3 regions of the Microbacterium croceum genome follow, and region 3 is predicted to be linked to each of the others. Evidence: predicted binding sites of a transcription regulator. Region 3 holds the regulator's gene; each other region holds the start of a gene.
The links. Region 3 encodes HrcA, which represses chaperone genes, less so after heat shock. Its sites were predicted from a motif close to TTNGCACTCGNNNNNNNCGAGTGCNAA; they were not measured.
Positions count from the first base shown of each region.

Region 1: groL (chaperonin GroEL) is a predicted target of HrcA. The motif match lies at 1,649-1,675, and genes of this name have one in related genera.
Region 2: groES (co-chaperone GroES) is a predicted target of HrcA. The motif match lies at 2,966-2,992, and genes of this name have one in related genera.

Region 1 is NZ_JAHWXN010000002.1:297,798-307,298, forward strand. Features, by position in the region: gene groL (chaperonin GroEL) at 1-1,612, opposite strand, end outside; gene KZC51_RS15450 (LytR C-terminal domain-containing protein) at 1,737-2,315, opposite strand; gene KZC51_RS15455 (DUF3263 domain-containing protein) at 2,384-2,641, opposite strand; gene KZC51_RS15460 (DUF2332 family protein) at 2,651-3,643, opposite strand; gene msrB (peptide-methionine (R)-S-oxide reductase MsrB) at 3,714-4,118, shown strand; gene KZC51_RS15470 (nitroreductase family protein) at 4,115-4,669, shown strand; gene KZC51_RS17895 (DMT family transporter) at 4,674-5,588, opposite strand; gene KZC51_RS15480 (polysaccharide pyruvyl transferase family protein) at 5,672-6,937, opposite strand; gene KZC51_RS15485 (hypothetical protein) at 6,930-9,501, opposite strand, start outside.
Region 2 is NZ_JAHWXN010000001.1:1,524,699-1,534,199, reverse strand. Features, by position in the region: gene KZC51_RS07315 (ABC transporter substrate-binding protein) at 77-1,333, opposite strand; gene rarD (EamA family transporter RarD) at 1,479-2,414, opposite strand; gene groES (co-chaperone GroES) at 2,584-2,880, opposite strand; gene KZC51_RS07300 (class I SAM-dependent methyltransferase) at 3,046-4,263, shown strand; gene KZC51_RS07295 (hypothetical protein) at 4,273-5,535, opposite strand; gene KZC51_RS07290 (hypothetical protein) at 5,540-6,034, opposite strand; gene tsaD (tRNA (adenosine(37)-N6)-threonylcarbamoyltransferase complex transferase subunit TsaD) at 6,031-7,098, opposite strand; gene rimI (ribosomal protein S18-alanine N-acetyltransferase) at 7,095-7,586, opposite strand; gene tsaB (tRNA (adenosine(37)-N6)-threonylcarbamoyltransferase complex dimerization subunit type 1 TsaB) at 7,583-8,206, opposite strand; gene tsaE (tRNA (adenosine(37)-N6)-threonylcarbamoyltransferase complex ATPase subunit type 1 TsaE) at 8,356-8,841, opposite strand; gene alr (alanine racemase) at 8,838-9,501, opposite strand, start outside.
Region 3 is NZ_JAHWXN010000001.1:2,719,695-2,729,195, reverse strand. Features, by position in the region: gene KZC51_RS12935 (carboxylesterase/lipase family protein) at 1-1,404, opposite strand, end outside; gene hrcA (heat-inducible transcriptional repressor HrcA) at 1,535-2,566, shown strand; gene dnaJ (molecular chaperone DnaJ) at 2,607-3,725, shown strand; gene KZC51_RS12920 (16S rRNA (uracil(1498)-N(3))-methyltransferase) at 3,729-4,457, shown strand; gene KZC51_RS12915 (glycine--tRNA ligase) at 4,520-7,522, opposite strand; gene KZC51_RS12910 (amino acid--tRNA ligase-related protein) at 7,800-8,816, shown strand; gene KZC51_RS12905 (cytochrome P450) at 8,834-9,501, shown strand, end outside.

The sequences.
Region 1 (9,501 bases), on a different contig from region 3:
CCATGCCACCAGACGGGTCGCCCATCGGAGCCGCAGCCTTCTCGGGCTTGTCGGCGACGACGACCTCGGTCGTCAGGAACAGACCGGCGATCGATGCGGCGTTCTGCAGAGCGGAACGCGTCACCTTGGCGGGGTCGATGATGCCCTGAGCGAAGAGGTCTCCGTACTCGCCGGTCGCGGCGTTGAGGCCGTGTCCGGTCGGAAGCCCGGCAACCGTGTTCGCGACCACACCCGGCTCGAGACCGGCGTTGAGGGCGATCTGCTTGAGCGGAGCCTCGATCGCGACACGAACGATGTTCACACCGGTCGCCTCGTCACCCGTGAGGGTGAGCGTGGCGAGGGCCTTGGTGCCGGCCTGGATCAGCGCGACGCCACCACCGGGGACGATGCCCTCCTCGACGGCTGCCTTCGCGTTGCGGACGGCGTCCTCGATGCGGTGCTTGCGCTCCTTGAGCTCGACCTCGGTCGCGGCTCCGGCCTTGATGACGGCGACGCCACCGGCCAGCTTGGCCAGACGCTCCTGCAGCTTCTCGCGGTCATAGTCGCTGTCGGTGTTCTCGATCTCGCGACGGATCTGGGTCACGCGACCGTCGATCTGGTCTGCCTCACCGGCGCCCTCGACGATCGTGGTCTCGTCCTTGGTGACGATGACCTTGCGCGCACGGCCCAGCAGGTCGAGCGTGGCGTTCTCCAGCTTGAGGCCGACCTCTTCGGTGATGACCTGACCACCGGTGAGGATCGCGATGTCCTGCAGCTGCGCCTTGCGACGGTCGCCGAAGCCGGGAGCCTTGACGGCGACAGACTTGAAGATGCCCTTGAGCTTGTTCAGCACGAGCGTCGCCAGTGCTTCGCCCTCGACATCCTCGGCGATGATGACGAGCTCCTTGCCGTCCTGGATCACCTTGTCGACGATGGGCAGAAGGTCCTTGATGTTGGAGATCTTCTGGTTCGCGATCAGGATGTACGCGTCTTCGAAGACGGCTTCCTGGCGGTCGGGGTCCGTGACGAAGTACGGGTTCAGGTAGCCCTTGTCGAAGCGCATTCCCTCGGTGAGCTCGAGCTCGGTGCCGAAGGTCTGCGACTCCTCGACGGTGACGACGCCTTCCTTGCCGACCTTGTCGATCGCCTCGGCGATGAGCTCGCCGATGGCCGGGTCAGCAGCGGAGATGGAAGCCGTGGCGGCGATCTGCTCCTTGGACTCGATCTCCTTGGCGCTGGACAGCAGCTCCTCGGTGATCGCGGCGACGGCCTTCTCGATGCCGCGCTTGAGCGAGATCGGGTCAGCGCCGGCTGCGACGTTGCGCAGACCCTCGCGCACGAGCGCCTGGGCCAGAACGGTGGCGGTGGTGGTTCCGTCGCCCGCGACGTCGTCGGTCTTCTTGGCGACCTCCTTGACGAGCTCCGCGCCGATCTTCTCGTACGGGTCGTCCAGCTCGATCTCCTTGGCGATGGACACACCGTCGTTCGTGATGGTGGGGGCGCCCCACTTCTTCTCGAGCACGACGTTGCGACCACGCGGGCCGAGGGTCACCTTGACCGCGTCGGCGAGGATGTTGAGGCCGCGCTCGAGGCCGCGGCGGGCCTCCTCATCGAAAGCAATGATCTTTGCCATGAGTTTTTTCGTCCCTCCTGGACGTAGACGTTGGGTTTAGCACTCAGAGTGTGAGAGTGCTAACGCCATTCTGGCACTCGACCCCTCCGAGTGCAAGCCGCCGGAGCAGGGCGGCGCTCGTGCGTCAGGAGGCGGGATCGTCGCTGGGCGCCACCGGAGCCGTGGTGGAGCGGTCGAGGCCGATCACGACGGTGAGCTGCTCCCCGTCTGTGCGGTTGAGGCCTGCGTACACATCGCTCTGCTGCACGTCGGCGCCGCCGATGAGGTTCGCCAGACCGATCGCCGCGAGCTCATCGTCGTCCTCGACGTAGTACACGGTCGTCGTGGCGAAGTCCGTGCTGTCGCTGTCGCTCGCGTAGACCGTGTCAGCGGCCCAACCGTTGTTGATCAGGAGCTCGCGCATCAGCGCGTCGAGGCCCTCGTCCGGCGTCGCGTTGAGGATCATCACCGAGAAGGCGGTGTCGACCACTCCGGTCTCCTCCGGGGTGGGCACGGCGCTCGGCGCGGATTCGGGGAAGAGGTCGATGCGCCCCATGACCACGAGAGACCCGAAGATACCGGCGATGATCAGCACGAGCGCGGCGACGAAGGACCACAGCAGCACGACCCAGCCGTTCATCCCCGGGGCTTCTGCACGGTGCGCCCCGACCCGGCCGGAGGTGCGAGGGACATCATCGAAGCGATCGCGGGTGGGCTTTGACACCCCTCGATGCTAGCGGCACACACCTGGCAATCCGCATCCACGCGCGCAGATGGCGCAAGCGCAGGCTCTCAGCCCACGAAGCCGGGAGTGCGCATGGCACGATGGGAGGCGCGGGAATCGCGAAGTCTGCGCAGACGCCGCACGAGCATCGGGTCGTATTCGAGAGCCGCATCCGACTCGACCAGACGCCCGAGCACCTGGTAGTACCGCGCCGCGCTCATGCCGAGCTGAGCACGGATGACCTCCTCCTTCGCCCCACTGTGGCGCGGCCAGGCCGCCTCCAGGTGGAGGACAGCGCGATCGCGCTCCGTGAGGTCTCCGAGCATGGCTCCAGGTTAGGACTCCTGCGCCGCGGAAGCGCCGCGCCACTCCCAGTGACGGCCGAGCGGATCCGCCGATGCGCGGACATCGCCGTCCAGGGCGACGACGAAGCCCGGCCAGGTCGCAGGGTCGACCGCGGGAGTCCAGATGTCGAGCAGAGCGGGAGGATCGATAGTGATCCATCGGGCAGGAAGCTCCTTGAGCCGTTCGACCAACGCCGTGCGGTGCGCGCGCGGGATGTGCACGAGCACCCCCGGGGTGGTGATCACGAGCGTCGCATCGCGCGGCGCCTGGGCCACGAGCGCGTCCAGCTGTGCCAGCGCATCGCCGGCGACGAGCCGGGGAGGGTCGGCGGCGACGATGGCCGCCGCAGCCTCGATGCGGTCCTCGCGTCCTGACTCCCCTGGCCACACGAGTCCTCGCAGCCAGCGCCGATCTCGCTCCTCCGTGACGTCCAGGGGCGCGAGGTCGATCCCCGCCCGCCACACCACGTGGGGCAGGCGCACGCGCGGCAGCGCGCCGGTCACCCGGCTCGTCAGCACCACGGTCGACTCGCCTGACGCCGGATCGAGTGCGGCACGGAGGCGTCCCTCTTCGCCGACGAACCGGTACGAGTAGCGATCGGGGTACAGGCACAGCCCGGCAGCGGCGCCGAGCTCGAGCAGTGCGAGCGGTCCGTCGATCTCCGACAGCACCGGCAGCAGAGCGGCGAGTCGCAGCGGCTCGTTGGTCTGGAGCGAGCGGACCGCGCACTCCGTGACGACGTCATCCGCATGACGGAGCACGAAGTCGCGCCAGTGCGGATAGCCCTCGAGCGGCGCACCGAGCAGGCGGGTCACGGCGAACACGAGCGGAGGCTGACGGCGGTTCTCCGGGATGCGCGCGAGGATCTCCCGGATCTCGGCGTCGTCGGCGACGCCGCGAGCCCACTCCTCGTACAGGGCGCTGCGGCCGGGAGCCTCCTCTGCGGCGAAGCGGGCGTAGCGCAGCTGCACGGCATCCGTCATACGCCCATTGTCGCCCTCCGCAGCCGTCACCCGTCGAAGGAGGGACAATGGAAGGGACCCAGGAGGACGCATGGCCTACAGCGTGGACAAGACCGAAGACGAATGGCGCGAGGAACTCGGCGCTGAGCAGTACGCCGTATTGCGCCAAGCGGCGACCGAACGCGCCTGGACCGGAGAGCTGCTCGACGAGGGCCGCGCCGGCCTCTACACGTGCGGCGCCTGCGGGGCAGAGCTCTTCCGGAGCGGCACCAAGTTCGACTCCGGATGCGGATGGCCGAGCTTCTACGAGTCGATCCGCCCCGAAGCGGTCGAGCTGATCGAGGACACGACCCTGGGCATGGTGCGCACCGAGGTGCGCTGCGCGAATTGCGGCTCTCACCTCGGCCACGTCTTCCCCGACGGCTTCGGCACGCCGACCGGTGACCGGTACTGCATGAACTCGATCGCGCTGAACTTCACCCCCGAAGCGTCGTGACCGCGCTCGACGCCGTCCGCGCACGCCAGTCCTGGTCGAAGGTCGACGACACCGCACCGTCTCACGAGGAGCTGCTCACGCTCGTCGCTGCGGCAGGGCGCGTCGCCGACCACTCCTCGCTACGCCCATGGCGGCTGATCGAGCTTCGCGGCTCCGACCGCGAGGTCCTGGGCGCCGCGATCTCGAAAGCGCAGGGAGACACGTCACCGTCGACGAAACCGCTGCGCGCCCCGCTGCTGATCGCCGTCGTCGCCAGCTATCGCAAGAGCGACAAGGTGCCTCGCTGGGAGCAGGAGGCGGTCGCCTCGGGTGTCGCGCACATGCTGAGCCTGCTGCTCGATGATGCCGGATGGGGCGTGCTCTGGCGCACCGGGCACTACACGCGGGCGAAGGCCATCGCGAAGGCGCACGGGCTGGGCAAGAACGAGGAGCTCCTGGGCTGGCTCTACGTCGGCGGCAAGCCTGCGGGTAAGAAGCCAGGACGACGCAAAGCCGTCGACGCGCGGAAGCACGTCAGCCGGATGCCGAAGCCGAAGCCGAAGAAGAAGTAGCCTCTTAGGCTCTGCGACGGCGACGCGGCAGCGCCACGGCGACGGATGCTGCGGCCACGACCACCATCCCGATGATCTGCCAGGCGGCAGGGCCGGATGCCGGGGGCCAGAGCAGGTCGATGACGACCGAGGTCGTCAGCTGTCCGAGCACCGATCCGAGTCCCATCAGCAGCACACCGGTCTGGCCGACGATGAACGCGCCGAGCAGGATGTAGGCGAAGCCGAGGAATCCGCCGAGATACAGCCAGGGTTCGCCCGGAAGGGCGTTCGGGGCACCGCGCAGGGCGATGCTCACCCCGGCGGCGAGCAGCAGCACGACGGTCCCAGCGATGAAGCTCATGAGCGTCGCGACGATAGGCGACTGCACCCGCTGTGCGAGGCGGCCGTTCGTCGCGGCCTGCCAGGCGATTCCGACACCGGCGGCGAACGGCAGCAGCAGCATCCACAGCGGCGCCGTCGCCAGCACATCTCCGCTGAGCGAGATGCCGACCGCGGCGAGCGCGAGCAGCCCACCGAGAACGCGCCCCGGCGTGACCGCGACCACCCCGGCCGGACCGAATCCGATCCGATCGAGCACGAGCCCGTGCAGCGTCTGCCCCGCGACCACCCCGACCGTGAAGAGCGAGACGCCCAGCACGCCGGCGGTGAGGCCCTGGGTCGACACGGTGAGCGCGCCGCAGGCGCCACCCAGCAGCATCCACACCGGGATAGCGCGGCCGCGAACCCCGCGCCACAGCCGCCCGACGCCGCGGCGTCCGGAAGGAAGCGCGGCGACCACGACCACGAGCGCGAGCAGTCCCACGCTGAAGGACACGAAGCCGGCGACGATGCCGTCATCGAGGCGGACGCCGAGGACGCCGTTGATGCGCGCCTGGATCGCCGTCATCATCCCGATCGCGACCGCTCCCCCGAGTGCCACCGGAGCGGGGAGTACGCGGGTCGGGGTCACCTGTCGAGCCTACCCGCGCGGATGGTGCGGCCCGGCGGCTCCGCTCAGAGGCGTCATTCGTCCGGCTCGGTCCGAGCCACCGCGCCTGCGGGCCGCGAACGACGTCGAGTTCGTGCCACCCACTGTCGGGCACGCGCGAAGTTCGCACGCGCGTCCTCACGCAGCTCTGCGCTGCGCTGCGCCACCTGGGCGCCGAGGACGACGCGCTGATCGATCACGCCGATGATCCGGTCGCTCACTGCGGTGACGTCGAACGGCTCGTTGATGTCGACGCTCCAGGGCGTGAGCTCGAGCGTGGTCGCCAGCTCCCTGACCTTGACGTCGTAGGCCAGCACGAAGGACGGACGGCCGATGATCGACGCGATGACGATCGCGTGCAACCGCTCGCTGATGAGGAGGTCGCAGCTCTCGATGACGCGCGCGGCGTCGAGATGGGCGGCGAGGTCGTGCGGGATGAAGCGGAGCGACGGCACGCGGGCAGCGAAGCCCTCCAGCACCTCCACGTCGTCGTGCTGTTTGAAGCCCTTCTGCATCGGAAGTGCGTGCAGCTCGAGGGGGTGCGCAGCGTGCACCCTCTCGAGCACGAGTCCCAGCTGTGAGAGGAAGGGCTCCCAGTTGTCTGCGTTCTCGATGTCGTAGTTCAGGTTGAGCGCCACCCGCACCGGGGTGCGAGGCGATGCGGGGGTGCTCGAGCGCGTCGTCGACTCGTCCGAGCCGTCCGCGCCGTCCGAGCCGCCCGATGCGGGCCGCCGCGGATCGTTCGCCCCGAGAAGCCACTCGGCATCCGCAGAGAACACCGCATCGGTGGCGAGCCGCGGCTCGATGCCGACGGAACGACACGTCGCAACAGATAGCGCGTCGCGGACGGTCAGCTCATCGACCTGGGACAGGATCATCCGGGCGATGCGCAGCCCGCGAGGGCTGCGGATCGGACCGACCCCGACGTTGAGCATCGCGATGGGCCGACGCGCGATCCGGCGCGTGAACGTCACGATCGCGAGGATCATCAGCATCGTCGAGTAGGCGTTGCGGCCGGTGGAGGCGTAGAGCTCCTTGATGATCGAGCCGCCGCCGAAGCACAGCAGGTCGCACCGGAGGAGTTCGCGCAGCAGTCGTCGCCGGTCACGGGCGGTGTCGATCACATCGACGTCGAACCGGCCCTGCAGTTGCGACCGGGTGAAGTCCGGATCGTAGCTGTTCACGATGTAGTGGTGCTGGTCGCCCAACTGGGTCAGGAACGTCTCCAACAGCAGTTCGTCGCCGATGTTGCGCTGGCCATGAGTGCCGAGGAACACGATTCTGCGCGAGTCGTCATTCATGCGGGGACTCCTTCGGTGGGGGCGGCGGATGGTCGTCTGGTGCCGCGGACTCCTGCTCGTCGTCGCCCGGGTGCAGCCGGGAACGCCATCGCACCACGAGTCCGCTCGCGATGAGCAGCAGGAGCGTGAGGGCGACGCCCATCCAGCTGGATCCGACGACACCGCCGGCAGGAGGTGCGAGGTCCTGCACGTCAGCGGCCGCGAGGTTGAGCAGCTCGTCTTCAGTCAGGTTCGCGTGCTCAGGGTTGGCTGCAGGGTCGACGTAGCCGTCGGTGGTGCCGGTGCTGGGCGTGAACTCGGAGCAGTCGAGGTCGTTCGGGTCCGTGATCGGGGTGACGTTCGCGGGGAGTCGCAGGCCCTGGTAGATCTCCTCCGGGACGAGCATCATGCCCTCGAAGAGCATCGGATTCGTGTCGGTCTTGTCGATCGCGAACGTATGGGTCCCGGCCGTCGCGTCCACGACGCCGAGGTCCTGGTAGCTGTAGCCGAAGTTCACCGGCACGAGCTCGTCCGGGATCGACTTCTCGAGATCGGCGACGGACAGTGCCGAGGCGTCGACCGCGACCCGATCCGTCCCGTACACGTCGGCCGTGGGGAACAGCTTCATGTTCTCGCTGGGTGAGCGCAGCTCGAGGGTCTCGTCGTAGTCGAGCGTCGGCGCGGTGACATGGAGCACGTTCGCCGTGTTGGCCGTGCGCATCAGCACGCGGTACCTGCCGGATTCGGGAACCTTCACGGGGACGCTGATCTCGGTTGCCCGAGGGAGACCGATGAAGGAGCCGCGAAGGGTGCCGAAGACGCCCGGCGTGATCATCCCCGTACGGTTCCACTTCGTGTTCGAGAACAGGAGGAAGGAACGGAACATCGGCGACAGGTAGTAGTTGGACGCGACGACGTCGGGGTTGAACGCGAACATGCGCTCGTCCGGCCCGGAGATGGCGTCTGGATGGTCCAGCAGCCAGAGGTTCAGCGCCGAGGTGCCGACGTCGTCCGTGAGGAGCTCCACCGGAGCACCCGGGGTGAGGCTGCCCGGTTCGAAGTACGGGGTGAACTCGAAGTCGTAGCAGCGACTCAGGTTGCGCCGGTTGAACACGAGATCGAGATAGCTCTGCCAGCTCGAATCCACGAGGAGTGTGACGCGGTCCGGTCGCGGTTGATCGGTGATCTCGTAGAGGGCGTAGCTGTCGTTCTCGAACCGGAGCGCGACGTCATCCTTCAGGCGCGCGAGGCCCGGCTCCACGAAGCTCTCCACATTCGGCAGGTACTCCGCCCCGATCCCGCCGTTGGAGTGGATCTTGCGATTCACGACGATGTACTTCACATCGATGTCGCGTGCGACATTGATCCACCAGTCCTGCTGGTAGTACAGACCGCGCAGGATGAGGAAGAAGTCGAACTTGTTCTTCACATCCCCCGTGAGCCCGTAGTAGTAGCTCGGCTTGTCGAGGTAGTAGATGAAGAACTTGTCGATGAACTTGTGGTCGACCCCGTTGGTGTCGGCGACCAGTTTCGCGGTCTCCGTCGGCGGCAGGACGACGGTCTTCCCCTCGGGGAGTTCGTTGAGGGCGTGCTTGAGCTCCTTCAGATCGCCCAGGGGGAACGGCGAGAGGAAACCTGCCATGTTCCCCGAACCGAACACCGTCCGATACGGATCGTTCGCCCAGAACGGCGTGAAGAAGATGGCACCGATGCACGCGGTGGCGAGGAGTTTGAGAAGGAGCGCGCTGCGGGCACGTGCGGTCGCGGCTCCCGCCCGAGCGACGCGGCGTGGCCGCGGCACTCGGGCCAGGCGCTGCCTGCTCGGGCGCAGCCAACGAGCGCTCACCGCATCGATGAGGTAGGCGAGCGTCAGCGACATGACGAGCGGCGCCAGCATGAACAGGATGAGTTGGAATCGGTGCGGGAACCGGAGGATCTGCACCACGGTGCCGGCTGCCGTCACGATCAGGTTGCCGATCGCGGAGTGGCTCTCATTCGCGGTGATCGCGAGGGCCGCGAGCGTCCGATGGAAGGTCGGGAACCACAGCGGTTCGCCGTAGCCGATGGTCGCCCAGAGCGCGAAGCCGATCGCGACGTAGATGACGCCGAGCAACTGCCGGTGCGGGCGCGTGCGAAAGAGCCGTCGGCGCACCGGCGGAATCAGGAGCGGGACGAAGAGCAACAGGCTGTAGAGGGCGTCGGGATAGCGGGGCACCTTGGCCAGGTAGTCGCCGAAGAGGATCTTGTCGGTGATGCCGGCCAGGTCCCAGGACAGCTCGTGCAGCCACGACACCGATGCATCCTGGATGAAGTAGAAGTCGCCGGGCACGGTGTCGGAGAGGTTCGACACCCCCGCGAGCGCGACGTACTTCACGAAGAGCGCATACGGCACGAGCGTGACCACCGCGTAGATGAGCACAGCGAGAACCACGCGCCCGGTCGTCGTCGCAGACCAGCCTCGGAACCATACCCGCAGTCGGGTCCATCGCCGTCGTCCGACGAGGACGCGCCGCACGCGTCTCGGGAGCGATCGCAGCCGCGCCGGGCCGCCGAGCCGGATCCAGTGACCGATCTCCCCGATCAGC
Region 2 (9,501 bases), 1.2 Mb from region 3:
CCGCACACGACGAAGGCCCCGGATGCTGCATCCGGGGCCTTCGCTTGTGATCTGATCAGATGATCGGATCGTGTGATCAGTTGGTGCGGGAGATCATGTTGTCCGCGCCGTACTTGTAGATGCCGATCGTGGCACCCTGCGGGTCGCCGTTCTCGTCGAACGTGACCTCGCCGGAGTAGCCGTCGTAATCGGCCGTGCCGCCATCGTTGATGATCTTGGCGCAGTCGGCGAAGCTGGTGCACTTCTCACCGTCTCCGGAACCACCCGAGATCTCCTGCATCTTGGCGGCGATGTCGGCACCCTCGGTCGAACCGGCAGCGAGAGATGCCAGAGCGACGAGCACGACGGCGTCGTATGCCTCAGCCGCGTACGTGAAGTCCTTGACCTCGGCGTTGCCCTCACCCGTCCAGTACGCCTGGAGGCGGTCGGTGAAGTCGTCCTCGAGAACGGGGCCCGCCTTCGTGCCCTGCGCGCCTTCGAGCGAGACCGGGATCTCGTCGCCGTAGTCGGACAGGTTGCCGTCGACCATGTAGAACTTGTCGGCCGAGATGCCGGCGTTGACCAGCAGCGGCGCGATGGTCTTGAACTGGTCGAACGACACGATCGCGACCGCGTCGGGGTTCTGCGCCTTGATGGTCTCGACCTGTGCGTCGAACTGCGCGTCACCGACGTTGAACGATGCGTCTGCGACGACCTCGCCGCCGGTGCCCTCGAACGTCGTCTTGATGGCGTCGAACAGGCCGGTGCCGTAGGCGTCGTTCTGGTAGATGATGCCGAGCGTCTTGGCGCCGTCCTCGGCGATCAGGTTGCCGAGCACCTCACCCTGCAGCAGGTCGCTGGGGGCGGTGCGGAAGTACAGTCCGTCGTCATCCCACGTGGTGAAGTCGGGAGACGTGTTCGAAGCCGAGATCTGGAGGATGCCCGCGCTCACGTTGCCGTCGAGGATCAGCTTGGAGACACCGGATGCGGCAGCGCCGACGATCGCGGAGACACCAGCGCCCTGCAGCTTGGTGATCGACGTCTCGTACGCCTTCGTGTCGGTGTCGCCTTCATCCTCCGCGGTCAGGTCGATCGTGATGCCGGCTTTCGCCTCGTTGACCTCCTGTACGGCCAGCCCGACGCCGGACTCCATGGGCGGGCCGAGGAATGCCAGCGACCCCGTCTGGGGCAGCAGCGAGCCGAGCTTGAGAGTGAGGTCGGCAGCCGGCTTGCCGCTATCCGTACCTCCGTCGGATGGCGTGCTGCTACAGCCGGCGACGACGACGGCGGACGCGCTGAGCAGCGCGATTCCTGCGAAGACCTTCGCGGTACGCGAACCCTTCAATGCGTTCATTGGTGCTCCCTTGCGTAACTGAACGTGGATCGAGACCACGGTCGGGTGCTCTAACCCTAGGGTGTGAGACACGCGCACAGGGGTCGCAAGTATCTCGGTGCGTTAACGATCCGACACCGCGTTCCCCGCACTCTGCGACCTGGGATCAGACGGGTGCTGCCTGCGCTATCCGGCGACCGCGACGGGCGGCGAGCAGCAGGTCGACGACGAAGACCGTGATGGCGATCCAGACGATGATGAACCCCGCCCAGCGCTCCGCCGGCATCGGCTCGTGCAGCACGGCGACCCCGATGATGAACTGCATCACCGGGGTGAGGAACTGGATCATCCCGATCACGGTGAGGTTCACGCGCCTGGTGCCCGCGGCGAAGAGCAGCAGCGGCACCGCCGTGGCCACGCCCGCCAGCGCGAGCAGGGTCGCATGCCAGACGCCCTGGGTGCCCATCGTGAGGCCCCCTGGGGTCTGCGCCACGATGATCAACTGCACGATCGCGATCGGGATCAGCCAGAACGACTCGAGGGTCAGCCCGCTGACCGCGTCGACCGCTGGCCCGATCTTCTTCTTGATGAGGCCGTAGAGGCCGAAGGAGGCCGTCAGCGAGAGCGCGATCCACGGGATCGAGCCGTGCGCGACCACGATCACGGCGACAGCGACAGCAGAGATCGCGATGGCGGCCCATTGGAGTCGGCGGATGCGCTCTCCCAGCACGAACACTCCGAGGAGCACGGTGGTGATCGGATTGATGAAGTAGCCGAGGCTGGTCTCGACCACGTTGTCGGTCAGGGTGCCGATGAGGAACGCCTGCCAGTTGACGTAGATCAGCAGGCCCGCCAACGCTGTCCACCCCAGCAGCTTCGGCTGACGGATGATCGCGCGGAAGGCGCCCCAGCCCCGCATCACCGTGAGCAGCACGAGGCAGAACACGAACGAGAGCAGCACCCGCCACGCCACGACCTCCCACGGCCCGGTGGGCTTGAGGAGGACGAAGTAGAGAGGAAGGACGCCCCAGAGCAGGTAGGCGGCTCCGGCGAATCCGACCCCGGCCATCTGTGTCGCGCGCGTGGTCGTGTCGGGAGTCACCGCACAACCCTATGCCCGCGGCGAACCCCTCCGATGCGCGGGAGGGAGAGCGCCGAGAGTTTGGCAGGAAACGGATGGTGCGTGTCCGAGCGCGCTCTGCCGTCGCCATCCGGACATGCAGAAGGGGCCCGGGCGCCGTAGCACCCGAGCCCCTTCGAGGAACGCTGATTCAGCGAACGACGACCGCGAGGACGTCGCGGGCCGACAGGACGAGGAACTCGTCTGCGCCGAACTTCACCTCGGTGCCGCCGTACTTGCTGTAGAGCACGCGGTCGCCCACGGCGACGTCGAGCGGAACACGGTTGCCGTTGTCGTCGATGCGACCGGGGCCGACCGCCACGACCTCGCCCTCCTGGGGCTTCTCCTTGGCGGTGTCGGGGATGACCAGGCCACTCGCGGTGGTCTGCTCGGCCTCGACCTGCTTGATGACGATGCGGTCCTCGAGCGGCTTGATGGAAACCGACACGGTCTACCTCTTCTTTCTTGACGCTGACACGAAAGACTTGTTCGCACTCTCAACCCGAGAGTGCTAATCCAGTCTATGCGCTCCGCTGGCACTCATGCAATGCGAGTGCCAATCCGCATCGTGCGCAGCACCTCCACCGCGGCGCCCGCGGCCTAGGCTGGGCATGTGGAGATGTCCGAACTGCAGGCCCTGCTGACCCCCGACGGTCTGGAGCTGCTCGACGGGCTCGGCCCGATCGACTCCACCGCCGAGGTGGCACGCGCCGTGTCTCGGCTGCGCGCCGCCGGCCACTCCCCCGCCCTGGTGTCGGCGGTGGTCGGCCAGGCGCATCTGCGTGCGAAGGCGACCGCGAAGTTCGGTGCGTTCGCCGCGCGGATGCTGTTCACCCGCGCCGGGCTCGAGCAGGCCACCCGTCTGCCGGTCGCGGTGCGTCACGCGCAGCGCATCCGGCGCGCCGGCATCACGAGCGTCGCCGATCTCGGCTGCGGCATCGGCGGTGACGCGCTCGCCTTCGCCGGGGCGGGCCTCGACGTGCTCGCCGTCGACGCTGACGAGGTCACCGCCGCGATCGCCGCGTACAACCTTGCGCCGTTCGGTCCTGTCGATGGCGCGGACTCCGGAACCGTCGTGCGGCACAGCACGGCAGAGGACGCCGACCTCTCGAGCAGCGGCGCGGTGTGGATGGATCCCGCACGCCGCACCTCGGGGCACAGCGAGACCCGCCGCGTCTCGGCCGACGACTACTCCCCCTCGCTGGACTGGGCGTTCGACCTCGCCGCCCGCGTGCCGACCGGCATCAAGCTGGGACCGGCGCACGATCGCGACGCCCTGCCGGCCGACGCGGAAGCGCAATGGGTGAGCGCCGACGGCAGCGTCGTCGAGCTCGTGGTCTGGACAGGAGTACTGGCGCGCCCCGGTATCCGGCGCGCGGCGCTGGTCATGCGCGGTGACCAGTCGTACGAGCTGACGGCGGGCGCCGACGCCGAGGACGCACCGGCGCGCGAACTCGGCTCCTTCCTCCACGAGCCGGACGGCGCCGTGATCCGTGCGCGCCTGATCGGTGACGTCGCGCGGAGTCTGGACGCCGGGATGCTCGACCCGCGGATCGCCTACCTCACGTCGGACGCCGCGGTCACCAGCCCGTTCGTGCAGACGTTCCGCGTGCGCGAGACCATGTCGGCGAACCCGAAGGCGATCAGCGCGGTGCTGAAGTCCGAGGGCATCGGCAGCCTGGAGATCAAGAAGCGCGGAGTCGATGTCGACCCGGCGGCGTTCCGCAAGAAGCTCACGCTGCGCGGCGATCGCAGCGCCACGCTGATCCTCACCAGGATCGGCGACCAGCGCCGCGCCATCCTCGCCGACCGGGTGCCGCCGGCCGCATAGGGAGGCTGCTCAACCTTTCGCGTCGCTGGACGGCGGGACCACGTCGATCGAGTCGCCGTCGTCGCCGCCGAGGCCGGACGCCGAGCCGTCGAACCACATCTCACCGTCCGTGGACACCGAGATCGATTCCGGATCGCGGATGATCGTGAGGTACGGCGTCTGGTTCGGCGTGTAGCCGACCTCCAGACTCCAGATCGTGGAGGCGTCGATCTCCCGACCGGGCACGACCTCGTCATCCGACACGTACACGGCGATGCCGTCGGACAGGGCATCCTCGCTCGGGCGGCAGGTCGATTGGCCCGCCGCCCCGTCGACGATGAGGCAGGTCTCCGAGCCGTTGCCGCTCCAGCGGTCGATGAGCCAGACCGGTGCGTCGCGGAAGTAGCCGACGATGGTGAGGTTCATGGCCTGCTCTCCGTCGACCAGCTCCTTCGCGCGCTCCCGCTCCTCGCCGGCGAACTGCGCGAGGAAGAGACCGGATTCGTCCCAGCGCTGGATGCTCACGAGCGGCACACCCGAGGTGGAGTACATCAGGTACGCCATGACGGTGTTCGACGACGAATCTCCCTCGCCTGGGATCGTCGTCACGGCCGATAATCCGAAGACACCCGTGCTCAGGTCGCCACTGTGCTGACAGGACTGGCCGGTCTCCGCGCCGACGTCGAGCACGAGGCACACGTTCTCGCCGTCGTTCCTGGTGCCATACCAGACCAGTGCGTCATCGTCCTGACCGATGGCACGCACCGAGCCCTCGTCGTACCCACCCTTCTCGGAGAGCTCCGCCCTGCGCTGCTGCTGCTCGTCGGTGAGGGGGATGTCGTCGCTCCGGGTTCCGAACAGCGCCCACCCCGCACCGACGCCGATCGCGAGCAGCACGACAGCGGCCACGGTGACGACGCGCCACTGCCCCCGCAGGAGCGCGCGTGCGCCGACGGAGTGACCACGCCCGGCGACAGCGCGCTCGGGTGGCACCGCAGCGCGGTCATCGGACCGTTCCGCGAACCCCGCGGCGATGTCCTGACCGGAACGCTCGGCCTGCTCCTGGATGACCGTGGTGTCGGCGAGCGTTTCGCCGACGGCGACAGGCTCGCCGTCGTGCGCCGCCGTGGCCGGAGCCTGCGGCGTCGCAGTGGTCTCCGCGCCCGACTGTTGGGGCCGGCGCCGCGTCAGCCGATCCAGGCGCTCGGCCTCCGCCGCGGTCAGTCCACCGCCGCGCCCATAGGCACGCGCCTGCAGGGCCCGCAGCTCGATGACCTCGTCGTCATCAGGCATCCGCCTATCCCAGCCTCTCGAACTGCATGGCCGCCCACACCAGCCAGCCCAGGCTGTACACCGTGGCGCAGAGACTCAGCACGAGCGCCCATCGCGCGATCGCGCGGCTCTCGACCGGGCGACGCAGAGACATGATCGACGCGATCACGGCGACGATCGCGAGCGGCACTCCCCAGCCGACGAAGAACGACGCCACGAGGGCGACGATCGCGGCGAGCAAGGCCCAGGGCGCCAACCGGGCGTCATCGACGCCGGTCGCCCCGGTCGACGGCTCCCACCCGGTCTCCGAGTCGTTGTCGATCGCCGGACCGGTGGCCACGACAGGTTCGATCCCGACCGGTCCCGTCGGAAGCTTGGTATAGCCGTCACGCCGCGCGCCGGGCAGCCGTGCATCGCCTACGGGGCGCTCCACCTCATCGCTCGGTCGATCGATGCTCGTGGGCGTGGAGGCGGCATCCGCGGCGGGTTCGCGCACGGGGTCTGCGTGCGGATCGGTCATGCCCGCACCGCCTCGCCGACCTGGATCTCGGTCACCGGGAGCGTCGAGTCCGCGCCGAACGCGAGCGTGGACGGCTGCCGACCCGCCGAGATCAACTCCGCCGCGAGCGCCGCGATCATCGCACCGTTGTCCGTGCAGAGCGAGAGCGGCGGAATGCGTACGGTCACTCCCGCGGCTGCGGCGCGCTCCAGGGCGACATCGCGCAAGCGACGGTTGGCGATGACTCCCCCGCCGAGGAGCAGGCGAGGAACGCCGAGGTCGGCGCATGCCGCGAGCGCCTTGGCCACGAGCACGTCGACCACCGCTTCGCGGAAGCTGGCGGCGACATCGGCGACGGGCACCTCGACGCCGTCGGCCTCGCACCGCTCCACCCATCGCGCGACGGCCGTCTTGAGCCCGGAGAACGAGAAGTCGTAGCGGTGCTTCGCCAGATCGGACGCCCGCGAGAGTCCGCGCGGGAACCGGATGGCGTCCGGGTCTCCATCGAGCGCCGCCCGGTCGATCTCGGGGCCCCCGGGGTACGGCAGAGAGAGCAGACGCGCGACCTTGTCGAACGCCTCCCCGGCGGCGTCGTCCATGGTCTCGCCGAGCAGTTCGACATCGGTGGTCAGGTCGCGCACGTGCAGCAACGACGTGTGACCGCCCGATACCAGGAGGGCGATCGTCGGGTATTCGAGGGGCTCGGAGTCGGCCGTGAGGATGTCGGCTGCGATGTGGCCGACCAGATGGTTCACGGCATACAGCGGCTTGCCGAGCGAGACGGCGAGGCCCTTCGCTGCCCCGACCCCGACCATGAGCGCTCCCGCGAGACCGGGGCCACTGGTCACAGCCACGGCATCGAGATCGTCGAGTCCCACGCCCGCCTCGGCGAGCGCGGCCTCGATCGACGGCTGCAGCGCCTCCAGGTGCGCGCGAGCCGCCACCTCCGGCACGACGCCCCCGTAGCGGGCGTGCTCGTCCATGCTCGAGGCGATCGTGTTGGACAGCAGCGTCCGACCGCGCACGACGCCGATCCCGGTCTCGTCGCAGCTGGTCTCGATCCCCAGCACCAGCGGCTCGCTCATGCGTTCGCCTCCTCGGTCGGCGCGGTCGATGCCGTCGTGCGGCGTCGGAGGTCGAGGCGCATGATGATCGCGTCGACGTCGTCCGGCTGATAGTAGTGCGGGCGGCGACCGATCTCCTGGAATCCCTCCGAGAGGTAGAGTCCCTCCGCCGTCGGATTGTCGGCGCGCACCTCGAGGAACACCTCGCGTGCGCCGCGCTCCGCCGCTGCGTCCAGGAGCGCGCGCAGCAGCGCACGACCCCGACCGCTGCCACGGTGCTCCGCGTCGAGTGCGATGGTCTGGATGTCGGCGTCAGCGCTCCCCCGCAGGGCGCGCACCCCGCCGTAGCCGATGACGACCCCGTCGTGCTCGTCCACCAGGTAGCGGCCGTGCGGGCTGGCGAGCTCGGCCGCCATGCTGTCGGCGCTCCACGCATCGCTCGGGAACGAGCGGTTCTCGATGAGCATGATCGCGTCGAGGTCGGCCGGTGTCGCCACCCGGAGCGTCATGAGCCCACCCGCTTGGGCACGCCGGGGACGCGCACGTCGGGCTGGCGCAGGTAGAGGGGCTCGGAATCGCCGAGCTCGCGCCCCGCGGCCAGAGCCTTGGCGCCGACCCGAGCGAGGTCGGCTGCCGAGAGCGTCGCGACATCGACCCGACGGATGCCGGCGAGAAACTCATCGGCCTCGGCCTGCGGCACGAGCGACGTGGCGGCGATGAGGTGCGGGATGCCGTCTGCATCCATCCCGTCGAAGACCGAGATCGCGACCTCGCGGCGGCGCGCATCTGTCACGACCGCGAACGGGCCCTCGACGCCGTCTGTCTCGATCGCAGTGAGCGCGGCCGCGTAGTGGCTGGGGACAGGGACGACCGGGATGCCACGTCCCAGAGCGAACGCGCGGGCAGCGGCGATGCCGATGCGAAGGCCGGTGAACGGTCCTGGCCCCATGCCGGCGACGATGTGACTGATCTCCGCGGAGCCCGCGCCGTCCAGCGCGCGCACGAGCAGGTCGCCGATGACCTCGGCATGTCCGAGCGGGTCGACCGCCGCGGCTTCGGAGCGTGAAGAGCCGTCGGGGTCGACGACAGCGACGGCTGTTCCCAGAGAAGTGTCGACGGCGAGGATCACCCTTCCAGGGTAGTCGGCGTTCACAACTCCTCAGAGTCGGTACGTGTGATCGTCGCCACGACCCGATTCGACCGACCGAGGCGCCGTTCTCGAGGAGTTGTGAACCTCCGGGCGCTCGGGGATGACGTGGTCGCAGCCGTGTGCGGTGCTCAGCGCGCGCCGCGCGTGATGGTCACGATGCGCGGGGCATCGGAATCCAGCTCGGAGGGCTCAATGTCGTGACCGGACGCGCCGACCGGACGCTCCAGCTCGATATCCCACCAGGAGTCCGCGAGGTCCTCGGCCATGCCACGGCCCCACTCGATCACCACGACAGAGCGCACGAGGTCGAGGTCGAGGTCGTCGAGCTCTGCGCCGGTGCCCAGCCGATACGCGTCGACGTGCACCAGCGGCGCCCTGCCGACCAGTGACGGATGCGTTCGGGCGATCACGAAGGTCGGGCTCTGCACCGGCCCCCGCACGCCGAGTCCCTCCGCCAGGCCGCGGGTGAAGGTCGTCTTGCCGGCACCGAGCGGCCCGGTCAGGATCAGCAGGTCCCCGGCCTCCAGCTGCTCGCCGATGCGCCGACCGAGCTGTTCCATGGCGTCGGAGGTCGCGATCTCCGAGCGGCCCAGAAACGAGGGGTCCAGGCTCATGACGACTTCCGGGGCACTCGTGCGCCGATGCGCGTGACGATCTCGTAGTTGATCGTGCTCGCCGCCTCGGCCCAGTCCGCCGCCGAGGGCACGCCCAGCGTGGGGTCGCCGAACAGCACGACTTCATCGCCGATCGACACCGGGGTGTCGCCGACGTCGACCAGGAACTGATCCATCGCGATGCGTCCGACATTGGTGAAGCGGCGTCCGGCGATGCTGACCGGCAGCTTTCCCGAGGCATGCCGCGGGACCCCGTCGGCGTATCCGAGGGGCACGAGCACGAGCGTCGTGTCGCGATCGGTGCGGTGGTCGTAGCCGTACGAGACCCCGGTACCGGCAGGAACTCGGCGCACAGCGGCGACCGCCGCACGCAGTGTCATCGCCGGACGCAGTCCGAGTTCGGCGGAGGTGCGGTCGTCGAAGGGCGAGAGGCCGTAGATCCCGACGCCGACACGGACGGCATCCAGCCGCATCTCGGGCCTGTCGATGGCGGCCGCGGTGGCGGAGATGTGGCGGATCTCGGGCCGGATGCCGAACGAGGCCGCGGCGGCAACGCCCTCCTCGAACTTCGCCAGCGCCGCGCGGTCGTCATCGAGCGAGGTGTTCGAGAGGTGGCTGAAGAGTCCGACGACGCGCAGCCGTCCGATCCGTTCCAGGCGC
Region 3 (9,501 bases):
ATCGAGCCCGGTCGTCCGGCGCTGCGGGACCGTCGTGGTGGCGGTGTCGAACAGGCGCGTGGTGCGGGATGCGCCATACGCCGGCCAGCCGGGGTCGCCGGTCGTGATGAACGCGACCCAGGCGGCGTTCATCTCCACGGCGAGACGTCGCGGCGCATCCGGCCCGGCGAGCCGGTGCGCCTCTTCATCGTCGAGCCTGTCGAACACGAAGCCGAGCTCGAGGGCATGCGCAGCACGCAGATCGCGCACCGGGCTCGGCCAGGCGAACTCGTACACGAACGTCGATGACGGCTTCGCCTGTGCCACACGGGTGAGCCCGCGGCGCAGGATCATGTCGGTGGCGAGCTGACCGAAGACCTCGCCGGTGGAGGCGCCGGGCCATTCGTCGCGATACGCCTTCACCGCGCGGCGGGGGATGCGCAGGGCCAGCGACGCGAGGAAGAGCTTCGTCTCGTTGATGCCGGCGAGCGCCTCCGGAGGGAACCACAGCCGGTACTCGTCGGTGTTGGTGCCGATCAGCAGCGGAGTGTCGATCGTTGCGAGGACGTCGTGCGGCGACTGCGGGAGGCTCTCGGGGTCGATCGCGACCTGGAATCCGGGCGCTCCGCCGAGCGGTGATGAGCCGGCCGACTGCTGACGGCGGGCCTCGAGGAGATCCTCGGGTGGGATGGCGGCGAACGAGGCGCGATCGGCGCGGACCCCGAGTCGCTTCGCCATCTGGGTGGTGACGCGACCGGCCTTGGCGGGGGTCTGCGCCTCGAGCGGACCCGATTCGATGATGGCGCGCGCGATCAGCGCGCGGGAGTCCTCGCGAGCGAGGAGAGCGGCCACGAGGGCTCCTCCCGCGGATTCCCCCATCGCGGTGGTCTGCGCGGGGTCGCCGCCGAACGCCGCGATCTCGGCATGCACCCATTCGAGTGCGGCGGCGACATCGCGGACGCCGAGGTTGCGCGGGGCATCATCGAGCACCGAGAACCCCTCGGCACCGAGGCGGTAGTTGATCGACACGAAGACGATGCCTGCCCTCGCGAACACGGCGCCGTCGTAGAGCGAGAGTGCAGCCGTGCCGCGCTCCAGAGCACCGCCGTGGATCCAGAGCACGACGGGCGCACCGGCCGCATTCGCAGGCGCCCAGACATTCGCCGTGAGGATGTCGTCGCCGGGGATGTGGACCGAGCCGAGCAGTTCGCCGATCGCCCCGGGATAGGGGAGCTGCGGCGCGGTGGGACCGAACGCGGTGGCGCTGCGCACGCCGTCCCAAGCCGCGACTGGTTGCGGCGCGCGGAAGCGGTTCTCGCCGAAGGGTGGCGCGGCGTAGGGGATGCCGAGGAAGCGGTGGATGCCGTCCGTCGTGGTTCCCTGGACGGTGCCGGCGCGGAGGGTGATCTGGGGATCGGACGTCATGCTCGTCATCGTAGGCGGTTCGCACGGCGAGGACGTTCACGAAGGAGTCGAGCGGCGAGGCGGCGGAAAGCTCTGCGCACCGGTAGAATTGGCACTCTGAGTATCCGAGTGCCAGCGGAAGGGGAAGTCGATGGTCACCGAGCGAGGACTCCAGGTTCTCCGCGCGATCGTGCAGGACTACGTCGAGACCCACGAACCCGTCGGCAGCCGCTCGATCGTCGACCGGCACTCCTTCGGCGTGTCTGCTGCGACGATCCGCAATGACATGGCGCTGCTCGAAGACGAGGAGCTGATCACGGCTCCGCACACGTCGTCCGGCCGGGTGCCGACCGATAAGGGCTACCGCGTCTTCGTCAATCACCTCGCCCAGTTGCGGCCGATGTCTGCGGCGCAACGCTCGGCGATCGAGTCCTTCCTTGCGGAGCCGGCGGACCTCGATGACCTCATGGTTCGCACCGTGCGCGTGCTGACCCAGCTCACCGGCCAGGTGGCACTCGCTCAGTACCCGTCGTTCGCTCGCGCGCACCTCACGCACCTCGAACTCGTCGCGCTCGCCCCCAACAGGCTCCTGATCGTGCTCGTGACCGATGCCGGTGGTGTGTCGCAGCGCATCGTGCCGCTCCCGGTCGAGCTCGACGAGACGGAGCTGGCGCTGCTGCGCGCTCGGCTCTCCGCACTGATCACCGGCCGTGCCGTCAGCGACGCGGCGGATCGTCTGCAGGGCCTCCTCGCCATGGCGGACACGCCCAACGACGCGGCGCTGCGCACGCTCGCCGCGATCGTGATCGACGAGCTGGGTGAGTTCCGTCAGGAGAAGCTCGTCATGGCAGGTGCCGCGACGCTCGCTCGCCGCGAGCAGGACTTCCGCGGCAGCATCCATCCGCTCCTCGAGGCCATCGAGGAACAGGTGACCCTGCTGCGGCTGATGAGCGAGATGGTGACCGACGAGCACGGCCTTGCGGCGAGCATCGGTACGGAGAATGCGCCGTTCGGCCTCGGTGAGGCTTCGATCGTCGCGAGCAACTACGCCGCCCCCAGCGGGATGGCACGTGTCGGCGTCATGGGACCGACACGCATGGATTATCCGAGCAACCTCGCGGCAGCGCGGGCGGTCGCCCGTTACCTGACGCGGATGCTCGATGAAGACGAGGCGAGCCGCTGACCGCGGCTCCCAGACGACAGACACGCGCAGAAAGGCGATTGTGGCGGACCATTATGAGGTTCTCGGGGTGTCCCGGGACGCTTCCACCGATGAGATCAAGAAGGCGTACCGGCGCCTCGCGCGGCAGCTGCACCCGGATGTGAATCCGGGGGAGGATGCCGCAGAGCAGTTCAAGCTCGTCACCCACGCGTACGACGTGCTCAGCGACGACGAGTCGCGCCGTCGCTACGACATGGGCGGCGGAGACGGCGCGGCCGGGAACTTCGGAGGGTTCGGTGGCTTCGGCGACATCTTCGAGACGTTCTTCGGTGCCGCGCAGGGCGGCGGACGTGGCGGACGGCCGCGCTCACGTCGGGAACGCGGCCAGGACGCTCTGGTCCGCGTGACCCTCGACCTCGGCGATGTCGTGTTCGGCGCGCATCGTGACATCGAGGTCGACACGGCAGTGCTCTGCGAGACCTGTCAGGGGTCCTGTTGCCAGGAAGGCACATCGCCCGTCACCTGCGACATCTGCGGCGGTTCCGGCCACGTGCAGCGCCAGGTGCGCAGTCTGCTCGGCAATGTCGTCACCTCGCAGCCCTGCGGCACGTGCGAGGGCTACGGCACCACGATCCCGTACCCGTGCGGAACCTGCGGAGGGCAGGGCCGTGTGCGCTCGCGCCGCACCGTGTCGCTCGACATCCCGGCAGGCGTCGAGACCGGTCTGCGTCTGCAGCTTCCCGGCTCCGGCGAGGTGGGCAAGGCAGGCGGCCCCCACGGCGACCTGTACGTCGAGGTCACGGTGAACCCCCACGCGGCCTTCAGCCGTGACGGCGACGATCTGCTCGCAACGCTCGAGGTGTCGATGACCGATGCGATCCTCGGAACCGAGACCGCGATCCAGGGGCTCGACGGCGAGGTGGACCTCGAGATCCGTCCTGGCGTGCAGTCCGGTGACGTGCTCACGATCAAAGGGCGAGGTATCACGCCGCTCCGCGGCACGCAGCGCGGCGACCTCCGCGTGGGCGTGCAGGTCGTGACACCCACCAAGCTCGATTCGGCGCAGCGCGCACTCATCGAGGACTTCGCCAAGAAGGCGAAGTCCCCGGGTCCGCAGCTCGCGCAGTTCCAGCAGGGTCTGTTCTCCAAGCTCCGCGACCGGTTCCGCGGACAGCACTGACCCATGGCTCTGCACTTCCTCCTCGAATCCGCTTCGGACGCCGTGGTCGGCGGCGTCGTGTCACTGACGGGTGCGGAGGCGAAGCACGCAGCGGTCGTGCGTCGGGTGCGGGTCGGCGAGGCGATCACGATCGGCGATGGGGCCGGCGTCTGGCTGACCGGCGTCGCCGAGCAGGTCGCTCCGTCTCGCGTGGATGTGCGCATCTCCGCACGGTCGGAGGAAGCCGCATCGATTCCGCGACTGGTCCTGGTCCAGGCGCTGGCGAAGGGTGATCGCGACGAGCTCGCGGTGCAGGCGGCCTGCGAGCTCGGCGTCGATGAGATCGTGCCGTGGCAGGCGAGCCGGAGCGTGTCTCGGTGGGAAGGCCCCAAAGCGGTCAGGGGGCGCGAACGCTGGACGACGATCGTCCGAGAAGCCGCCAAGCAGTCGCATCGGGCGTGGCTGCCGGCGGTGTCACCGCCGGTCTCCACGACACAGCTCATGGAGCGCGCGTCGTCTCAACGCGTGCTGATACTGGACCCCGGTGCAACGACGCGTCTGTCGGCTGTCGAGCCGGATGGGCGTGACCTGGTGCTCGTCGTCGGCCCCGAGGGGGGTATCTCCGACGCGGAGATCGCGAAGCTCACTGCCGCGGGTGCGGAACGCGTGCTGATCGGCGATACGGTCCTGCGCACGTCGACGGCAGGGCCTGCGGCCATAGCAGTTCTCTCGGTGGCTCTCGGCCGATGGTGAAGAAAGGTGCGCGCCCACTGGGGGCGCGCACCTTCTCTCTCGAACTCTCGGGCCGGCGGCCCTCAGGGGAGCAGCGGCTTGAGTTCGGCCCACTCCGCGAGTGCGCGGGCGCGTCCAGCGATCACTCCGAGCAGACCCAGTCGTGTCTGACGGACAGCGGGGTCATCGTCCAGCACGCGCACGTCGTTGAAGAATCGGTCGATGTGGGGGGCCAGACGTCGGAGCTCGGTGAGGAAGACGTCGATGCCGTCGTTCTCCGTCAGAGCGGAGTCGAAGACTCGCACGTGCTCGGCGAAAGCGACGTCTTCGGTCCCTCCACCGCCATCGATCTCGCCGACGATATCGGCGGGGGTGATGTTGACGACGCGCAGAAGCGCCTCGAACTCCGCGGTGAAGTTCTCTGATCCCAGCCAGGTCTCGATCGTCTCGATCGCGTGATCGGCCGCGCTGGGGCTGTCGATGAGGGGGAGGGCCGCGCGGACGATCGCGACATCGTGTCCCTCGGATACGAGCTGCTGGGAATAGCGCTTCTCGAGAACGTCCACCACAGCGGCACGGACGGAGTCCGTCACCTCAAGTCCCTGGAGGGACAGTCCGGATGCGGCGCGGGCGATGCCGGTGCCGATGGAGATGCTGAGGTCGGGCCGACTGCGCAGCACGCCGATGATCCCGCCGGCGATTCGACGGATACCGAACGGATCGGAGCTGCCGGTCGAGCTGATCCCGACGGCGGTGAGGCCGGTGAGCAGGTCGAAACGGTCCGCGAGCGAGAGCACGGCACCGGGCGTGGTCTCGGGGAGAACCGCGCCGGAGAAGCGCGGGCGCTCCATCTCTTCGATCGCCGTGCTCGTCGCCTCGTCCAGGCCGGCGCGGAGCGCGTACTCCTTCGCCATGGTGCCCGCAAGGCCGGAGAACTCGATGACGAGTTGCGAGGCGAGGTCGAACTTCGCCACAGCACCGGCCTCTCGGACGACCGCACGATCTTCTGCGGCGAGCTCAGCGAGCTCAGCGAACTCCGTGGCGAGCGCTTCGATCCGTCGCGAACGGTCGAGGAAGGAACCGAGACGATCCTCGACGAGCAGTTTGTCGAGCATCAGCCGGAATTCGGCTGGGGTCTTCTCGAGATCCGCGCGCCAGAAGAACTTCGCGTCCTCGAACCGGGCACGCAGCACGTTCTCGTTGCCGCCGCGGACGACTGCCTCATCGAACGGACCGTTCGCGACGATGATGAACGAGTTGCTCAGTGCGCCGTCCACCCAGATCGGGAGGTAGCGCTGGTGCTTCTTCATGACCGTGGTGAGCACAGACGACGGAACCTGAAGATACTCGGCGCTGAACGAGCCGAGGATCGGACCGGGGGCTTCGACGAGATCGGTGATCTCGTCGATGAGGCCGGAGTCTCCGTCGACGTCGATCACGCCGCCGACGGATGCGGCGAGCCTCTCGGCGGCCGTGACGATCAGCGCACGCCTCTCCTCCCGATCGAGGATGATGTTCTCCTCGCGAAGGATCCGGTCGAACTCCTCGAGAGATCCCACATCGCGCACGGGAGGCTCGCTGGTCCGCAGCACCCTGGTGCTGTGCGCCGAGGTGACGGTGGAGACCGTGAACGCGATCTCCACGGAGCCCCAGAGCGCGAGCAACCACCGGATCGGGCGCGCGTAGCTCAGCTCGGGATCCGACCATCGGATGTTCTTGTCGGCGCGGAGCCCTCGGACGACCTGCTCGAAGACGGAGGAGAGCACCTCGGTCACCGAGCGGCCGGGGAGTGTCCGCTTCACGGCGACGTGGCGGACGCCGTTGACGTCGACCTCGACGATCTCGTCGACGGTCGCCTCGTTCTTCCGGAGGAATCCGTTCAGGGCGTTGGTCGGGGCGCCGTCGGCATCGAAAGCCGCGGTCCAGCGGGGACCACGGGCCACATGCTCGAGCTCTGACTCTATGGCGGGTACGGCGGTTAGCCGCGCCACGACTCGGCGGGGGGTGCTGTCCACCCGGAGATCCTCGAAGCCGAGGCGGGTCGCTGCCAAGGCGCCCTCGAGGAGATGGCGAACGCTCTCGGCGATCGCCGAGACCTCCGAGGACGGCAGCTCTTCGAGTCCGATCTCGAACAGCACGTCCGCGGGGGCTGTCTCGGGGTCCACGGGAACGGCGTCGGCGTGTGCCGCCGCGTGTGGAACCGGCGATTCGCCGAGGGGGTGATCGAGCTCGTCACGGATCTCGACCCAGAGACGTGCGCAGTCGCGGACCAGGTTCCGCATCAGGGCGAAGGCCTTGGTGCGTTCCGTCGTGCTCACGGCACCGCGGGCATCGAGAACGTTGAACGCGTGGCTGCACTTCAAGGCGAAGCTGTATGCCGGGACGGGAAGCCGGTTCTCCACCAGCCTGCGGGCTTCGAGCGCATACGCGTCGAACAGCTGTCTCGAGGTCTCGATGTCCGCGTCGTCGAGGTAGTACCGGCTCATCTCATACTCGGACTGGCCGAAGATCTCGCCGTACGAGACGCCACTGGAGTACTCGATGTCACGGAAGTGGTCGACACCCTGGAGGGCCATGAGAATCCGCTCGAGCCCGTAGGTGATCTCCACCGGGATCGGGCTCAGGTTGATGCCTCCCAGCTGCTGGAAGTAGGTGAACTGGGTGATCTCCATGCCGTCGAGCCAGACCTCCCACCCCAGCCCCCATGCGCCGAGCGCCGGTGAGGCCCAGTTGTCTTCGACGAAGCGGACATCGTGCGCCTGAAGGTCGACGCCGATGGCCTCGAGACTCTTGAGGTACAGCTCCTGCGGGTTGCCCGGTTCCGGCTTCAAGATCACCTGGAACTGGTGGTGGGTCTGCAGACGGTTCGGGTTGAGGCCGTAGCGAGAGTCGTCGGGGCGCACGCTGGGCTCGACGTAGGCGACGCTCCACGGCTCGGGACCGAGCACCCGGAGTGCTGTCGAAGGGTTTGCCGTACCGGCACCGACCTCGGCGTTCAACGGCTGCATCACCATGCACCCGACGCCTGCCCAGTACTCCTGGAGCTTCAAGATCGCATCCTGCATGGAGAGCGCGTGCTTCGTCACCTATACCTCGGTTCCTCGATCACCCGACCTCGGCCGACGCGGCCTCGCAACTCGACGGACGGCGCGCGTCGATGACTCCGAGCGGTGGGTGTCCGTCCATCCTAGTCGGCCTCGCGGAGCGGTTCGAGGGGACCGATCTGATCGCGTCGGACAGCGGCGAGTCGCGTTTCGCGATTCGAAGGGCACTGGTTAGGCTCGGACACCAATTGAGCCGACGGCGTGTCTCGAATTCGCCGTCGGCGCGAATCCAACGCAGAACCAAGGGGGGAACTCTGCAATGAGCAGTGTCCGTGAAATCAATGAATTCGTCGTCGAACCTGATCGGTTCCTGAAGATTCTCGACGATCCCAGGACTCGACTCCTGGTCGAGCTTCAGGATCTCGTCCTGCAGGAGTCCGCGGGATTCTGGGCGGCGAAAGGTGCGAAGAATCTGCACCTTCCGATCACCACCAACACGATCTCCAGTCCCATGGGGCTGGGAAGTGACAGCCTTCCCGTGAAGGTGAGCATGTTCGGGGTCGACACCTACCTCGCCGACTCCATGCAGTTCATGCTGGAGTACGGATGCCGACTCGCTCCGGAGGGCGCGTGGTATCTGATGCCGAGTTTCCGCGGCGAGGACGCAGACGAGACGCATCTGAACCAGTTCTTCCACAGTGAGGCCGAGATCCTCGGCGATCTCGGAGATGTCATGGCCCTCTCCGAGGAGTACGTCCGCGCTCTGGCCTCAGCCGCGCTCGAGAGACTGAGCGATCAGCTGAACGAGCACGCCGGAGGCACGGCACACCTCGAAGCCATGGTGCGATCGGCGCCGTTCACCCGGCTGACCCTCGACGAAGCCGTCGCGCACCTCGGCGATGACGGACAGTCGGTGCGTCATGACGAAGGTGGCTGGCGCGTTCTCACCCGATTCGGTGAGAGGCGTCTGATGAACGAGATCGATCCGTTCGTGTGGGTCACGCACTTCGACCACCTGTCGGTGCCGTTCTATCAGGCGTACGGCGATGACGAGAAGCGCACGTCGCTCAACGGGGATCTCCTGTTCGGCATCGGCGAGGTCGTCGGCTGTGGCGAACGACATGTCACCGGGGCGCAGGCTCGCGAGGCGCTGGTTCATCATGAGGTACCCGAGGATGACTACGCCTGGTACCTGCAGATGAAGGATCACTCCCCGCTGCAGACCGCAGGTTTCGGCCTCGGCGTCGAGCGGTGGCTGATGTGGGCGCTCGCCCACGACGACATCCGCGAGCTGCAGCTCGTTCCGCGGTTCAACGGTCAGGTGCTCGCACCGTGACCCCGGGATCCGCGACCGTGTCAGACACAGGTTCCGGATCCTTGGTCGAGGCGGCCATCGCCGCCCCGCACGCCGCGTACGCGCGGCTGCGGGGCGGCGGTGACGTCGTCTGGAACGACGAGACCGGATCCTGGTACGTCCTGTCGTCCGCTCTGGTGACCATGATGTCCCGGGACGATCGGCTACGAGCACGCGGCGTCCCCGCGGGGGTCGCTGATCTGCCCCCGGAGGAGTACCGAGTGGTGCTCCCGGTCGAGCAGTTCTTCGCTCGTTGGCTCGTGTTCTCCGACCCGCCCAAGCAATCCCTGATTCGGCGATCGCTGGCGAAGAACCTCACGAAGACGGTTCTCGCTGATCTGCCGTCGTCGCTGGCAGATCAGGCGACCTCGCGTCTCGAGGCGCTGACGGGCTCCGGCGGCGACCTCTACCTCGACGTCATCCTTCCGCTGTCGTTGCATACGACCCAGGCGATCCTCGGCACAAGCGACGAAGACACCTCTGCGATCCTCGAGGCGACGGACGCCGTGATGGACTACCTTGCGACGCCCGGCACTGATTTCGACAAGGCGCAGGTGGCCCTGGTGGCTATCGGCTCGCTCTCCGAGCTCGTCGACCGGCTCGCCGCGAGTGGGAATCGCATCGCTCTCTCACTCGGTGAGCTCGAGCAGAACGGATCCATCGACAG